One region of the Microbacterium sp. NPDC076768 genome, then DNA from elsewhere that is predicted to be linked to it. Evidence: predicted binding sites of a transcription regulator. Region 1 holds the regulator's gene; the other holds the start of a gene.

Region 1 (7,936 bases):
GAAAGCGCACAGGAAGCGCTCGGACTGCCACCCCTGCCGCTGACGACGATTGGCTCGTTCCCGCAGACGGCAGATATCCGTCGTGCGCGCGCCCAGTTCATCCGGGGCGAGATTCCGGAAGATGACTACGAAGAGTTCCTGCGCCGTGAGGTCGCTGCGGTGGTCTCCCTGCAGGAAGATCTCGGCCTAGACGTCTTGGTGCACGGCGAGCCAGAGCGCAACGACATGGTGCAGTACTTCGCTGAGCACCTCGAAGGCTTCGCAGTGACGGAGAACGGGTGGGTGCAGTCGTACGGATCGCGGGCCACCCGACCCTCGATCCTGTGGGGTGATGTCGCAAGACCAGCGCCCATCACGATCGACTGGACAACGTACGCCCAGTCGCTGACAGCAAAACACCTGAAAGGCATGCTCACCGGTCCTGTGACCATCCTCGCCTGGTCATTCGTCCGTGACGACCAGCCGCTTCGCGACACAGCTAACCAGGTGGCCTTGGCACTGCGCGAAGAGGTGCAAGACCTCGAACGCGCGGGGATCGCCATCATTCAGGTCGACGAACCAGCGCTGCGTGAACTGCTGCCGTTGAAACAGGCAGACCAAGCCGCCTACCTCGAATGGTCAGTCGGCTCGTTCCGGCTGGCGACGGGCGGTGCGTCTGCAGGAACTCAGGTGCACACCCACCTGTGTTACTCGGAGTTCGGCGTGGTGATCGATGCGATCCGCGCTCTTGATGCCGACGTCACCTCAATCGAAGCCGCGCGCAGCCGCATGGAGGTGGTCACCGATGTCGCCCAATCAGGCTTCGATCACGGCATCGGGCCTGGGGTCTACGACATTCACTCACCGCGCGTACCTACGGTCGAAGAGGTTGAGTCGCTGCTGCGTCGTGCTGTCGAAGAGATTCCCCTTCGACAGCTGTGGGTCAATCCCGACTGCGGTCTGAAAACGCGAGGCTACGCCGAGACCACTGCGTCGTTGCGCAACATCGTCGAAGCAACGCACCGTGTGCGAGCGGACGTGAGCGTGGCTGTCTAGGTTCCGACAAATGAACGAAGGCTCTCCCTGTGTCAGGGAGAGCCTTCGTCGCGCTTAAGGGATCAGACGGCGCGCAGCACGGCGACAATCTTGCCGAGCACTACGGCCTCATCACCGAGGATCGGCTCGAACGCCGAGTTCCGGGGCAGAAGCCAGGTGTGCCCGTCCCGACGGCGCAGTACCTTAACTGTCGCCTCGCCATCCAGCATCGCTGCTACGATCTCGCCGTTCTCGGCACTGTTCTGTGACCGCACCACTACCCAATCGCCATCGCAGATTGCGGCGTCGATCATTGACTCACCAGAGACTTTGAGCATGAAGAGGTCGCCCTTGCCCACCAGCTGACGCGGAAGGGGAAAAATCTCCTCGACCTGCTGGTCGGCGGTGATGGGCACGCCGGCCGCGATGCGACCCACCAGAGGCACCAGGGCTGCATCGCCCACAGGGGTCGCGCCATCGTCTGGGTTCTCCGTGCCGCCGCCGCTGCCTGGCAGATCGATCAAGACCTCCATCGCCCTCGTCTTGCCAGGGTCACGCCGCAGGTAGCCGCTGAGCTCGAGCTGGCCAAGCTGATGAGTCACACTCGACAACGACTTCAGACCAACCGCATCGCCGATCTCTCGCATACTCGGCGGGTAGCCCTGATGGGCGATCGAGTGCTGAATGACCTCGAGGATCGCCATCTGCTTGGGGCTCAGATTCTTGCGCCGGCGGGTCCGCGGTGACTCCGACTCGGGGGCAGAGTTCTCGCTCATCGTGCTCCTTAGGTGCGTAATCCGACGTCCCTCTTCGAATGTCGGAGGCCCGTGGTGGGGTGTTCCTATCGAAACCGTATCCGAGAATCGGGCAAATCTGGAAGATCTGTTCGAGCGTGTTGCGCAAAACGAGTACTCGGTTTCGAAGAAAACTTGACAGTTATTCGAATTCGAAGATATCTTCGGAACGTAGCTTCGCATTCACGGCTCCCGGCCGAGACGCGAATGCGAACGCTACGCCAACTTCCCCGCAGGGGTCACCACTGCGGAACAGCGTAAGGAGCACGGCATGAGCAGCATCAGCGTCAGCACCGCAGCGGTCATCCCCGCAACGAATGGCTCGACGACGCGCCTCCGGCTCACCGGTCGCGGTCGTGCGGTGCTTCTTGGGCTTGCTTCTGTTCCCCTGGCGGCTGGCATTGCCTTTGCTGCGATTAGCGGGGGAAGTGCTTCCGCATCTGGTGACGACGTTGCCGCGGTGAACGTCGAGACCGTTACGGTGATGCCGGGCGATACGCTCTGGTCGATCGCGACGACGGTCGCTCCTGGTACCGACCCGCGTGAGGTTATCGGAGACATCACTCGCATGAACGTGCTGCGCAGTGGAGAACTGCAGATCGGCCAGACGCTCGCGATCCCGGCGCAGTACGCAAGCTAATCAGGTTGCAGCTGCGCAGCTTGCAGTGGGTTTGGGCATTGGCTCGGTTGGCGGCTTAGCATGGGAAGGGTGACCCTCTCCCTCAACGATCTGCCGCTACGCGACGACCTTCGTGGTCTTACTCCGTACGGTGCTCCCCAGGCTCCACTACCGATCGCCCTCAACGTCAACGAGAACACGCATCCGGTTCCTGACGAGGTGGCGAGCGACATCCTTGATGAAATCGCCGTAGCGATTCGCGATGTCAACAGGTACCCGGACCGGGAGTTCACTGCCCTTCGTGAAGCTTTTGCGGAGTACCTGGGTCATGGCGTGATGCCAGAGCAAATATGGGCTGGCAACGGTTCAAACGAGGTGCTGCAGCACATCTTGCAGGCTTTTGGTGGCCCAGGCCGCACCGTCTTTGGATTCGGGCCGACCTATTCGATGTATCCGCTGATCGCCCAGGGCACGGGCGCGCGTTGGATTGCGGGGACCAGGCAACCCGACTACACGATCACTCCAGAAGATGCGGCGGAGCAGGTACGCGCAGCAGATCCAGACGTCGTCATTCTTTGCACGCCGAACAACCCCACGGGCACGCCTCTCAGTCTTGAAGTTGTTGAGGCCGTCTACGAGGCCGCGCGGGGAATCGTCATTGTCGATGAGGCATATCAGGAGTTCGCTCCGCACGACTCTGCCTCGGCGCTGACATTGCTTGAAGGGCGTCAGCGGCTCGCGGTCTCGCGCACGATGAGCAAGGCATTCGCCTTCGCCGGCGCCAGAGTGGGCTACCTCGCGGCAGATCCCACGATTATTGACGCGCTCCGACTTGTCCGTTTGCCGTACCACCTGAGCACGCTCACCCAGGCTGCAGCCGTGGCTGCGCTACGCAACTCTGACGTGATGCTCGGGATGGTAGATGAGATTGTCGAGCAGCGCGATCGCATCACCGCAACGCTTGAGGCCCTCGGGTACGCGCCGCACGAGTCCTGGTCCAACTTCGTGCTGTTTGGCGGGGTTACAGATCCGCAATCGACCTGGCAACAGTTGTATGACCGCGGTGTTTTGGTGCGCGACGTCGGAATTCCCGGACACCTCAGGGTGAGTGCCGGTACTGAGGCGGAGACCACCGCGTTTCTCGATGCGCTGGCCTCGATAGGATCGGCGTCATGAGCATTTCCGCATCCACGCCGGCGCCGCGCACCGCACGCCGTGTACGCAGCACTTCGGAGTCGTCCGTTGAGCTCGAACTGAACCTCGACGGATCCGGTGTCAGCCGCATCGATACCTCCGTGCCGTTCTTTGACCACATGCTCACAGCGTTTGCGAAGCACTCGCTGACCGATCTGACAGTGCGTGCTTCCGGAGATACACACATCGATGCGCACCACACAGTGGAAGACGTGTCGATCGTGCTCGGTCAAGCGATTCTGGAGGCCCTTGGCGACAAGTCAGGCATCTCGCGCTACGGTGACGCTCTCGTGCCGCTCGACGAGGCACTTGCCCAGGCGGTTGTCGACATCTCGGGTCGCCCCTATCTTGTGCACACCGGTGAGCCAGTGGGCTTTGAGCACCACCTCATCGGCGGTCACTTCACCGGCTCATTGGTGCGTCATGCCTTCGAAGCGATTACTTTCAACGCGGCGTTGACGGTGCACGTCCGTGTGCTGGGTGGGCGTGATCCTCACCACATCGCGGAGGCGGAGTTCAAAGCGTTCGCGCGTGCGTTCCGTGAGGCTAAGGCGCTCGACCCGCTCGTTGACGGTATTCCGTCTACGAAGGGTGCGCTGTGAGCGCATCCCCGCGCATCGCGGTCTTCGACTACGAATCCGGCAATGTCCACTCCGCCGTCAAAGCGCTCATCGCCGCCGGTGCAGATGCAGTATTGACGCGCGACCGTACGACCGCGCTGGAGGCTGATGGTCTTCTCGTACCGGGGGTAGGAGCCTTCCAAGCTGTTCGTGATGCCCTGGTGGCACATGGCGGAGACGAGATCATCGACCGTCGTCTCGCTGGCGGGCGCCCTGTACTGGGCATTTGCGTTGGCATGCAGGTGTTGTTCGAGCGCGGTGTGGAGCGCGGTCACGACGCCGCAGGTCTGGGCGAATGGCCGGGAGTCGTGACAGAGCTCAACGCTCCTGTGCTGCCCCACATGGGGTGGAACACCGTAGAGCCCGCCGAGAACAGCGTGCTGTTTCGCGGGCTCGAGCAGGAGCGCTTCTACTTCGTGCACTCCTACGCAGCGCAGTCCTGGGAACTTGACGTCATCCCGCCGTTCCCACAGCCAGCGCTGACGTGGACAACGTACGGCGACCCCTTCCTTGCTGCGGTAGAGAACGGTCCGCTGTCTGCCACCCAGTTCCACCCGGAGAAGTCAGGGGAGGCTGGCATTCAGTTGCTGCGCAACTGGATCGAGAGTCTCTGACTGCCGCCGCGCGGCATACCCGTTTTGTCCCTCGCCGTCTGGCGGACTACCCTCGGTTCTCGTGCCCGCTTCGGGCCGTAGAGCTTCCCGATCCAAGGAACCCATGAACGACTTTGCGCAGTCCCCCTCGCTCACGCTCCTCCCCGCGGTCGATGTCGCCGGCGGAAAGGCCGTCCGTCTGACCCAGGGCGAGGCCGGAACAGAGACGAGTTACGGTGATCCGGTAGACGCGGCGGGGGAGTGGGCAGCGCAGGGCGCGCAGTGGATCCACCTCGTCGACCTCGATGCCGCTTTCGGTCGCGGAAGCAACGCGCCGATTCTGCGCAAGGTCATTAAGCAGTTCAAGGGTGTAGCTATCGAGCTGTCTGGTGGCATTCGTGACGATGCCACTCTGGAAGCAGCTCTGGAAAGCGGCGCGACGCGGATCAACCTCGGCACGGCCGCTCTTGAGAACCCAGAGTGGGCTGCCGACGTCATCAGCCGATACGGTGAGGCCATTGCGGTGGGCCTGGATGTACGCGGCACCACGCTCGCCGCTCGTGGCTGGACAAAGGAGGGTGGCGACCTCTGGGAGGTTCTCGCCCGTCTCGAAGACGCGGGTTGCAGTCGTTACGTCGTCACAGACGTCACGAAAGATGGAACTCTTCGTGGCCCGAACCTAGAACTGTTGCGGGAGGTTGCCTCTCGCACACCGAAGCCGGTTGTCGCTTCCGGTGGAATTTCGAACCTCGACGACATCGCTGCCCTGCGTGAGCTTGTTCCGCACGGCGTCGAAGGAGCGATCGTCGGCAAGGCACTCTATGCCGGTGCATTCACGCTGGCTGAGGCGCTGGATGTCGCAGGCGTCTGACAGCGACGCCCGCGGGCCCGAATCGCACAACCACGGCGACTCTGCTGGTGTGCCCTGGGAAGGGCGGAGTTTTACCTCCAACCCGCATGCCTCGGATGATGGCTCAGCCGACCCCGCCCTGCTGGCGGCGCTCCTGCGATTCCGAGCAGGGGAGGGGAGCCAGGTCGAGGTCATCGACGCGTTCCGTTCGGCGCGCGTGCTGATCCCGCTCATCGCGGAAAAGGGTGAGGAGGGCGTCGCGCCCAGCGGGCTCGCTGTCGATAAGACACAGGAGCTCTCGATCGTGACGGTGGCTGCGCCGGATGGTCGTCGTGTGCAACCTGTGTTCTCCTCGGTGCAGGCGATGCAGAAATGGGATGCTTCCGCACGGCCGATTCCGGTCGAAGCCCTCCGTGCCGCGTTGGCGGCGTCTGCGGAAGACACAGATTTGATTGTGCTCGACCCGACCTCCGACACTGAGTTCGTGATCAGGCGGCCCGCAGTCTGGGCAATCGCGCAAGAGCACGCCTGGGAGCCGAGCTTCGTCTCGACCGAGGTCTTTACCGCTCTGCAAGACAGCGTGGCTCACGAGCTCGCGGTCATCGACGTGGCAGTCGCGGCAGGAGATCCGGACGCACGCCTTCGTGGCCCTGAGCTCATCGTGATTCTGGAACTCGTCGACGGCCTAGAGCGCGAGGTCCTCGATGCGGTGCTTGCACGCCTCGCGCAGCGGTGGGCGTCAGACGACCGCATCGCCGTGCTGGCGGATTCGCTGACCGTCAAGCTCCGGCGCAGCGCCTGACCCTCACGCAGGATCAGACGCGCGCCGTCACGCGTATTAGTTGACCGGTCCGGTCCACTTCTCGCCGGGGCCCTTGCCGATGGGGTCGGGGATAGCGGATGCCTCACGGAAGGCGAGCTGCAGTGAGCGCAACCCGTCTCGCAATGACCGTGCGTGCATGTCACTGATCTCCGGCGCGCCGGCGGTTATCAGCCCGGCGAGCGCGTTGATGAGCTTGCGCGCCTCGTCGAGGTCAAGCTGCTCCGCCGCGTCAGGTTCGTCGGCAAGACCCAGCTTCACGGCCGCGGCGCTCATGAGATGTACGGCGGCGGTGGTGATCACCTCAACAGCCGGTACATCGGCGATATCACGGGTGGCCGAAGAGGCGGCCTCCTCTTGACGTGCCCAACGCTCTTCGCGCTCGCGTGCAGCCTCGTCCGATGCCTGGTTCGTCACTTCGCCTTGCTTTCTGTTAGACTTCAGCGGGCTCCGGAGCGTTGTGCTCTGGAACGAAAGAGGATTCATTTCCCACCCGCGCTTGCCGTTCCAGGCTACCGGGTCTTGCACTCCACCGGATTCGTTTATAAAACGGATCCGGTAGCTAGGGTGCATAGCCGGCATCTGAACGCCGGTGGGTGGGACGAGTCTGATTTCGCCCGTGATGCAAAGAGCGTTGCGGTGGCCGAATCACATCGTCTAAGGAGCTCCGCATCAGCGATCCCCGTACCAATGAGCGCATCCGCGTCCCCGAGGTCCGCCTCGTAGGCCCCGCGGGTGAGCAGATCGGTGTTGTCCGCATCGAGGCCGCATTGCGCCTCGCGCAGGACGCCGATCTCGACCTCGTCGAGGTCGCCCCCAACTCGAAGCCGCCCGTCGTCAAGATCATGGATTACGGCAAGTTCAAGTATGAGGCCGCCCAGAAGGACAAGGAAGCTCGCCGCAACCAGGCGAACACGATCCTCAAGGAAGTCCGCTTCCGCTTGAAGATCGAGGCTCACGACTACACGACCAAGCTCAAGCGCGCTGAGGGCTTCCTCAAAGCAGGCGACAAGGTCAAGGCCATGATCCTGTTCCGCGGTCGCGAGCAGTCGCGTCCTGAGCAGGGTGTGCGTTTGCTGCGTAAGTTCGCAGAAGACGTTGCTGAGCTTGGAACGGTGGAGTCAAACCCGACCATCGACGGTCGCAACATGGTCATGGTCGTTGCTCCGCTGAAGAGCAAGTCCGAGGCAAAGCAAGAGCAGAACGCCGTTCGCGATGCGCAGCGCGCCGCGAACAAGCAGGCCGCCCGCGAAGCGAAGAGCGACTCGGACGCCCCGGCTTCGGCTCAGGCGGAGTAACTCCCGCCCCCATAACTCCCGCACCGCGGGTTGACACCGTCGCCTGAGAAGGCGCCATACGAAGGAAGAGAAGATGCCGAAGCAGAAGACCCACTCGGGTGCTAAGAAGCGCTTCAAGATCACCGGCAGCGGAA
Region 2 (7,936 bases), on a different contig from region 1:
CACCGGCTGCTCCTCCGAGCGTGGCGGTGACACAGGATCAGGCGAGGAAGCCACAGCAGGTTTCGCCGCCGACGCCACCATCGGTGTCGCCCTCCCGGACAAGACGTCTGAGAACTGGGTGCTCGCCGGAAAGCTGTTCACCGAGGGTCTCGAAGAGGCCGGCTTCAAGGCTGACGTGCAGTATGCGCCGGCCACGAACACGGTTGCCGAGCAGCAGAACCAGATCCAGGCCATGGTCACCAACGGTGCCAAGGTCATCATCATCGGCGCGAAGGACGGCAAGCAGCTGGCCACGCAGGTGCAGGCGGCTCAGGATGCCGGCGCCTACGTGATCGCCTACGACCGTCTGATCGAGAACACCGAAGCTGTGGACTACTACGTCGCCTTCGACAACTTCAAGGTCGGCCAGCTCCAGGGGCAGGCTCTGCTGGATGGTCTTGCCGAGCGCGCAGACCACGACGCTCCGTACAACATCGAGTTGTTCTCCGGTTCGCCGGATGACGCGAACTCCGCTGTGTTCTTCGATGGCGCGATGGACGTGCTCCAGCCGAAGATCGACGACGGAACCCTGAACGTCGTTTCCGGTCAGACGGAGATCAACCAGACGGCGACTGAGGGCTGGTTGGCTGAGAACGCCCAGAACCGTATGGACACGCTGCTCACCGGCTCATACAGCGGTGACACCGTGATCGACGGCGTTCTTTCCCCGAACGACACCCTCGCTCGCGCCATCATCACCTCGGTGCAGCAGGCCGGCAAGCCGGTTCCGGTTGTCACCGGTCAGGACTCTGAGGTTGAGTCGGTGAAGTCGATCATGGAGGGCGTGCAGTACTCCACGATCAACAAGGACACCGCACTTCTCGTTGAGCAGTCCATCAAGATGGTCGGCCAGCTGCAGAAGGGCGAAGACGCTGACGTCAACGACACCGAGCAGTACGACAACGGTGTGAAGGTGGTTCCGGCCTACCTGCTTGACCCGATCATCGTCACGCAGGCGAACGCTGCCGAGTCGTACGCCAACGTCCCGAGCCTGCTCGAGATCGTGAACTCGTACAACTAAGCAGAGATTCTCTCTAAAGAGGTTTTCTCTAACGAGGTTCCCTCTAAGAGGTTCTTTGCAACAGAGCCGCTCAGACCTTCGGGTCTGGGCGGCTCTTTTGCATGTGCGGCTTTGTCGTATGTGCGGGGTTAGTAGGAAGCGGCGTTCTCAGAAGGGCGCGCTCTCGACGAAAACGACGGTGTTCTGTGCGGGTGGACGGTCGATGTAGACGCGACCGGTTGGGCTCGTCCACTCGAGAAGAGCGCCTTGTTGCTGTTCTACGTGCCAGGGGGAGTGATGCTTCAGCATGTGATGACGCCGACAGAACGCCGAGAGGTTTGTGTCTGATGTCGAGCCCCCGTGGGCTGCGGCGTGGTTGTGGTCGAGGTCGCATTTTCTCGACGCGATCCCGCACCCGGGAAACCGACACCGTTGGTCGCGTGCGCGCAGATGCCGCCGCAGATGTTCGCTCGGTCGATATCGGTCCACCGCAAGAAGGTTGCCGGAGATCGGGTGCGTGAGCACGCGATCCCAGCCGATCGCCTGGCCAGCGAGGGATCGAGCCGTCGCTGCATCAATGGGGGCCGTCCCGTCGAGCTCGGCTGGCGGTGCTGCGCTGCGGAGCGCGCGCTCGTGGGCGTTCAGGCGCGAGGGGGTGCCACGAGGGCGAGCAACCTGCGGGAGCACGTCGTCGCCGATGAGCGTCATGACCGGGACCGTAATCTCTACCTTCGCGTGGATCTCACTAAGCAACGCATCGGTGGTGTCGTGACCAACGGGGATGCCGGTGAGCGCGAGGTCGATCAGGAGGTCGGTGCGGAGTTGGTCGATGGTGCGCTCATCTGCACAGGCACCAGTACCAGCATCCCTTGCAGTCTTGACGTTCTCGCCGTGCACCGCATGTGCCATTTGGGAGAGCCGATCAAACATGCCGTGAACAAGGGCAACGGGGCCGTATGCAGACAAAATCGCCATACCGTCGTCGCACTCTTTTACCCAGATGCGACGGGTCTCGCGGGCATCGCGATGGCGTTCATCGATCGTGCGCTCTTGGAAGCGTTCTGCTGCCCGGCGCGCCAGCCGACGTAGCCGATTCGGTGACTCGGTCTCGGCAATCGCGATGATCTGTGCAGCGTATGCCTGGCGGTTGTCTGCATCGTCGAGGTGGGCGCCCGCGTCGACGATTACGCGGGAATGTGCGCTAGAGATGCGGCCATCTCCTTGCGCTTCCCACACCGTCGGAAAGCGTTCCACGAGCCAGGAGGCGTCTGCCATGCGGCGCTCGACAGTGCGATCACTCACATGCTGAGCTGCGCCGATCTCGGCCGCTATCGTGCGGATAGCCATGTCGCCGTGGTCTGGATGGGAGGCGGCCCGCGCGATATCGATCGCCAGGCGGCCTGCCATCGCCAACATGCCGTCGCGTGCTGCTTGCATACTGCTTAACGTTGACTCAGCCACCTCAAGAGACGCGACGAGATTGGCGAGCATCGCCATCTGCGAGTCTGTCGCGTCGAGGAGTGCGGTCATGGCTTCAGTCCACCACGGACCACCGACATTCGAACCTCGATTTGTGCGCCCGCCTGAACTCCGCATGGAACCACTGGGCACAGCCTGATTTACTGTTCGGGTGTTGCTCAATGCGGTCGATCTGGGGGAGGGGCCCGCGTCGCTGTTCTGCTGCATGGACTCATGGGGTCAGCGGAAAGCTGGTGGCGTCTGATGCCGCTCCTCACCCGTCGGGGCTACCGCGTGCTGGCGCTTGATCTTCCCGGCCATGGGCTATCTCCACGTGATCCTCAACTGACAGTTGAGCGCGCGGCGGCTGCGGTCGACGAGACCGTGCGGTTCCTTGCTCCTGGCCAACCGGTTTCTGCCATCGGGCATTCTTACGGAGCGACCGTTCTTGCGGCGGTGGCAGCGCGACTACAACCAGAACTCACCGTGTACGTGGATGCTTCGTTCTCGTTCGCGGGCGGTGATGACCGTAGGACACTTATCGCCGCATACGCACGAGATCGCGCTGCGCGGCTCTCCGCCCATGACCTGCGTCGAAGTCGACCGTTCTACTCGGCAGAAGACGCTGTGGTGGAGGCGCGGGCCGCGGAAAGATTCGACCCGTCGACTTCGGCGGCCCTCTCCTGTGGGCGCGATGAATCGTGGACGGCGGCGCCAGGTTCCATCATGATTCGAGCGGACCCTAGCATCTGGGTCGGCGACGATGATGCCCAACGGTTGGAGCAGAGTGGAGTGACTGTGCGCAGCATCCCTGGTGCGGCGCACACCGTCTGGTACAGCCATTTCTCGGAGTTCGTGACATCTCTTCCTGAAATGTTTGGTGAAGCCTGACCGGTCTTACGCACCCTGTCAGCCGCGCAGCGCGTGCGCAGCCTCTCGCGTGCGCTGCAGCGCGTCTACCGTCTCGGCATAGCGTCGCTTAGCGACACCGATGAAGAGACAGTCGACGAGCGTGAGCTGTGCAATCCTGCTCACCATCGCCCCCGCGCGGAAGGTCGACTCCCGCACCTCTGTGAACAGCGAGTGATCCGCCATGCGTGTGAGGGGGGAGTCCTTGGCCGAGGTGACTGCGATCGTTGCGGCGCCGCCGGCGCGCGCCGCCTCAAGAAAGCGCACCGTCTCCAGCGTTGCTCCTGAGTGCGAGAAGCCGATCGCGACGGTCGGCACAGTGTGCAGCACCGATACCGCGACAGCCTCGTGTGGATCGGTGGGCATATGGGCGTTGCGCCCCACTCGCAAGAGCTTGTGGGTGAGATCTTCGGCCACGAAGCGACTGGCACCCAACCCATAAAGGAGAACCCGGTCAGACCGGTCGATCGCGTCGATCGCTGTTTCCAGAGCATCAAAGTCCAGCTGTGTCACCGTTTCTTCGATGGCGAGAAGTTCGAGCGCGGCGATCTTCGATACGGCTTCGCGCAGAGAGTCTTTCTCAGAAATCTCTGACCCAAAGGCACCGCGCGCGGAGAACTGTGCAGACTCCTTGCCGAGCTCCGCAGCGAGCGCCATGCGAAGTGGGGCGTAGCCGCTGAAGCCGATCGCGCGACAGAACCTCACGACCGAGGCGACGGAGGTATGGCACTCTTCCGCGAGGTCGTTGATTGTCTTTTCGATGACGACGGACGGGTTTTCGCGCACAACGTGGGCGATGCGAGCGAGCGACGGCGGCAAAGTCGAAACGGCGGCCTCGATCGTCGATTGGATACTCATCGTTCCTCCGCCAGTCATATGTAAATCATTTTCATAGATTCTAGTTGGCATGTAGTCTCTTTTCACACCCCTTATTTTGGCTATCGAGGAGAACTGATGAGCGAGCGCCTGACTGTCTCTGTTGACCTCGGTAAGTCGCGGTGCCGGGTGCGTATCACCGGCAACGAGTCCAGTGCTGAGCGTGCGGGCACGGGGGCGCCAGGCCTTGCAGCCTCAGGGGGAGTGCAGGCGGCGGCCTCGGCGATCATGTCGTTGCTCGAAGTCGAAGACCTGCGGTCAGCGGGTGTCGAGGTTGTCAGCGTGGGGGCGGCTGGTGCGTGGCTCGCTCCGCAGGCGGGCCAAGAACTAGCGAATCATCTCGCTGGCGCTCTCGGATCCCGCGCTGTCGTCACCTCTGATGTTGTTACCGCCCACGCCGGAGCGCTCGACGGAGCACCAGGTGCGCTACTTATTGCCGGGACCGGCGCCGCGGCCCTCGGAATCGAGACGGGCGGTGCCCGCCTCATTGATGGGTGGGGGCCCGAGCTTGGCGACTTCGGTAGCGGCTCGTGGCTTGGACGAGAGGCACTGCGAGCCCTGCTGCGCACTGTCGAAAATGGCACGACCACGACGCTCACCGAGGCGCTTGCCGACGCCGTGGGGTCAGCCGCAGATGTGCAGGGCTGGCTCGCACAAGAGGGACCGTTGCCAAGGCGCCTCGCTACCCTCGCCCCGTTCGTGCTGAACGCTGCAGCTCTGGGCGACCGCGTCGCTCGCGACATCGCTCTCGAAGCGGTGCGCCTGCTCACGACCTCTGCCACCGCATCATCGCCGCAGACTCGCGAAGTCGCGCTGCACGGTGGGCTCACAGACCACGTCTGGTTCCGCGGAGAACTGATCTCCGCACTTCACACTGCCGGTCGAGACGTTGTGCCGTCGGCGGGTGATGCCCTCGACGGCGCGCTGCTGATCGCGCACCGTACCGACCTCCCTCACGAAAGGTTCGTGCATCGTGCCGGATGACAACTTGCGCCTCACCGAGATGCTCTCTGTGCTGGATCGCCTCGACACCGAAGCGTCGACGACAGAGCGAGGCGACCTCGATCTTCTGAGCACAGCGGAACTCGTGCGCCAGATGAACGCGCAGGACCACCGCGTGCCTGCGGCGGTCGGCGAGTGTGCAGAAGAGATCGCCGTCGTGGTCGATGGAATCGCCGAGCGCTTCCGGCACGGAGGTCGCCTGATTTACATCGGAGCAGGAACGGCAGGCCGTATCGGGGTGCTGGATGCCAGCGAGTGCCCTCCCACTTTCGGCACTGATCCGTCGATGGTGGTCGGTCTCATCGCGGGGGGAGAGACAGCAATCCGCTCGGCAGTAGAAAATGCCGAGGATGACCATGAAGCGGCGGAGGCTTCGCTGCGCGAGCTCCACCTCACGGCGCGCGACACAGTGGTGGGGATCTCTGCCTCTGGTCGCACGCCCTACGTGGTGGGCGGGTTGACCTACGCGCGCAGCATCGGCGCGTTCACGGCCGCCATCGCCTCAAATGCCCACTCCGAGATTGGCGCCGCGGCCGAGATCGCGATCGAAGTCATTACCGGGCCTGAATTCATCTCTGGATCCACTCGACTGAAATCGGGCACAGCCCAGAAGCTCGTCGTCAATATGCTGACGACCCTGTCGATGATCAAGCTCGGCAAGACGTACCACGGCGTGATGGTCGACCTGTTGGCAACCAACGAGAAGCTTCACGCACGTTCGATTCGCACAGTCTCCCAGCTCGCCGGAGTCGGAGTCGACGAAGCGGCAGAAGCACTGCGGGCGGCTGATGGCTCCGTCAAGCTCGCCCTGCTGATGCTCGCAACGAACGCTTCACCGGAGTCTGCAGCCACAGCACTAGATGCCGCTGACGGCATACTTCGCGTGGCCATCGCGACGCTTTCCTGAATTCGGGCTCATTCCTGAATCCCGGCGCTAGTGCGCCCCTCCGAACTCGATCAGTCCCACCCCGACGACGATGAGGGCCACGCCCACAGCCATGAGTGCGGAGAAGTGATCTTTGAAGATCACGCGACCGAGCACCGCGGTAAGGGCAACACCGGCAGCTGCCCAGATTCCATAGGCGACCCCCACCGGCATGCCCAGTGCGAGGATGGCTCCGAGAAGGGTGAATGCCGCGAGATAACCCACGACGATCATCGGAATCCAGCGGCGTCGGCGGAGCCCATCTGACGCGCGAAGACTCAATGTCGCCGTGACCTCGCTTGCAATCGCCAAGACGAGGAGGAGCCAGGTCATGAGATGACCTTCTTCGGGCGACGAGGGTGGGAGCCAAGTTCAACGAGAAGCACGCCGAGGACGATCACTCCCACGCCGATGATCTGCACCGCTCCCAGAAGCTCATCGAACAAAACGGTACCGAGGATCGCGGTGAGAACCACCCCAAGCGCCGACCAAATTCCGTACGCAACGCCCACTGGCATACCGCGATCCAGGACGACAGAAAGCAACCAGAGGGAGCCGGAGTAGCCGAGCACCACCGGGATCAGCCACAGCGGATGGGTGAATCCCTCGGCAGCGCGTAGCGAGAGCGTTGCTGCCACTTCCAGCCCGATGGCTACCAAAAGCGGTGGCCATGCCGATCGGCTCCCGAATTCGTGTTGTCCCACGACTTGTAGGCTAGACGCATCCCCCGACTTTCACCGGCAACTCGCGCGCCGGCGACCTCGGTGCGCGCTCACACATGCAAGGACGCAGATGAACGATTCCGCGGCACACCGCGATGACTGGACAGCGAGCGAAGAGTTGGCGGAGCGGATGATCCCGCTCATCGGTGCTCTTCGGCGTGAGCGTGACGTGGTCACCTCCCTGCACGGGCACCGACTTCTCGGGCTCTCTGCCACAGGACTTGTCGAAGTGCACGAGCGCGTCGCCCAGCTCGGACACGAGCGCCTCCCGATCGAACAAACCTTGGCTGTGCTGGAAGCAATCCGCGCCCTGGGGCCAGGAGCTTCCTCGCTGGATCTTGCCCGCCTGGTTGCAGAGCACGCCGAAAGCGGTAAGTCGCTCGAGACGTACCTGGCAGATGTGCTCGCGCCGGCCATGGGTGCTGTTGTGGCAGAGCCCACCGATGTCGTCCTCTATGGGTTCGGACGCATTGGTCGCCTGCTCGCTCGCATCCTCATTGCGCACACAGGCGGAGGAAGCGGGCTTCGGCTGCGTGCGATCGTCGTTCGGCGGGGCGCCGAGAACGACCTCGCCAAGCGTGCATCCCTGCTGCTGCGCGACTCGGTGCACGGCCGCTTCACTGGCTCTGTCACGGTTGACGAAGAAGCAGACCAGATCATCGCTAACGGCACCCGCATCCAGGTGATCTACTCTGATGACCCCGCCAGCATCGACTACACCGCGTATGGCATCGACCGCGCCATCGTCGTCGACAACACCGGTCGCTGGCGCGACGAGGAAGGCCTCTCGCAGCACCTGCAGTCCACGGGCGTCGCACGGGTGCTGCTTACGGCGCCGGGCAAGGGGCCGCTGAAGAACATCGTGCACGGCATCAATGATGAGACGATCGACGACGCCGACCGCATCCTGTCAGCGGCGTCGTGCACCACCAACGCCATCACGCCAGTGCTCGCAGCAATCGATGAGGCGTACGGCGTCGTCAAGGGGCACGTCGAGACCGTGCA

Evidence for each region. The regulator LexA, encoded in region 1, represses DNA repair genes until DNA is damaged. The targets are predictions, from matches to a motif close to TCGAACANNTGTTCGA.
Region 2: AB0O87_RS06910 (DUF222 domain-containing protein) is a predicted target of LexA. The motif match lies at 2,599-2,614, and genes of this name have one in related genera.

What each region holds. Positions count from the first base shown of each region.
Region 1 is NZ_JBFBMU010000003.1:388,114-396,049, forward strand. Features, by position in the region: gene metE (5-methyltetrahydropteroyltriglutamate--homocysteine S-methyltransferase) at 1-1,035, shown strand, start outside; gene lexA (transcriptional repressor LexA) at 1,098-1,790, opposite strand; gene AB0O87_RS14055 (LysM peptidoglycan-binding domain-containing protein) at 2,080-2,448, shown strand; gene AB0O87_RS14060 (histidinol-phosphate transaminase) at 2,518-3,603, shown strand; gene hisB (imidazoleglycerol-phosphate dehydratase HisB) at 3,600-4,223, shown strand; gene hisH (imidazole glycerol phosphate synthase subunit HisH) at 4,220-4,855, shown strand; gene priA (bifunctional 1-(5-phosphoribosyl)-5-((5-phosphoribosylamino)methylideneamino)imidazole-4-carboxamide isomerase/phosphoribosylanthranilate isomerase PriA) at 4,959-5,705, shown strand; gene AB0O87_RS14080 (SseB family protein) at 5,689-6,486, shown strand; gene AB0O87_RS14085 (DUF1844 domain-containing protein) at 6,523-6,921, opposite strand; gene infC (translation initiation factor IF-3) at 7,152-7,802, shown strand; gene rpmI (50S ribosomal protein L35) at 7,876-7,936, shown strand, end outside.
Region 2 is NZ_JBFBMU010000002.1:97,018-104,953, forward strand. Features, by position in the region: gene AB0O87_RS06905 (sugar-binding protein) at 1-1,060, shown strand, start outside; gene AB0O87_RS06910 (DUF222 domain-containing protein) at 1,208-2,569, opposite strand; gene AB0O87_RS06915 (alpha/beta hydrolase family protein) at 2,720-3,388, shown strand; gene AB0O87_RS06920 (MurR/RpiR family transcriptional regulator) at 3,407-4,282, opposite strand; gene AB0O87_RS06925 (BadF/BadG/BcrA/BcrD ATPase family protein) at 4,361-5,266, shown strand; gene murQ (N-acetylmuramic acid 6-phosphate etherase) at 5,256-6,191, shown strand; gene AB0O87_RS06935 (SMR family transporter) at 6,219-6,542, opposite strand; gene AB0O87_RS06940 (multidrug efflux SMR transporter) at 6,539-6,913, opposite strand; gene AB0O87_RS06945 (glyceraldehyde-3-phosphate dehydrogenase) at 7,002-7,936, shown strand, end outside.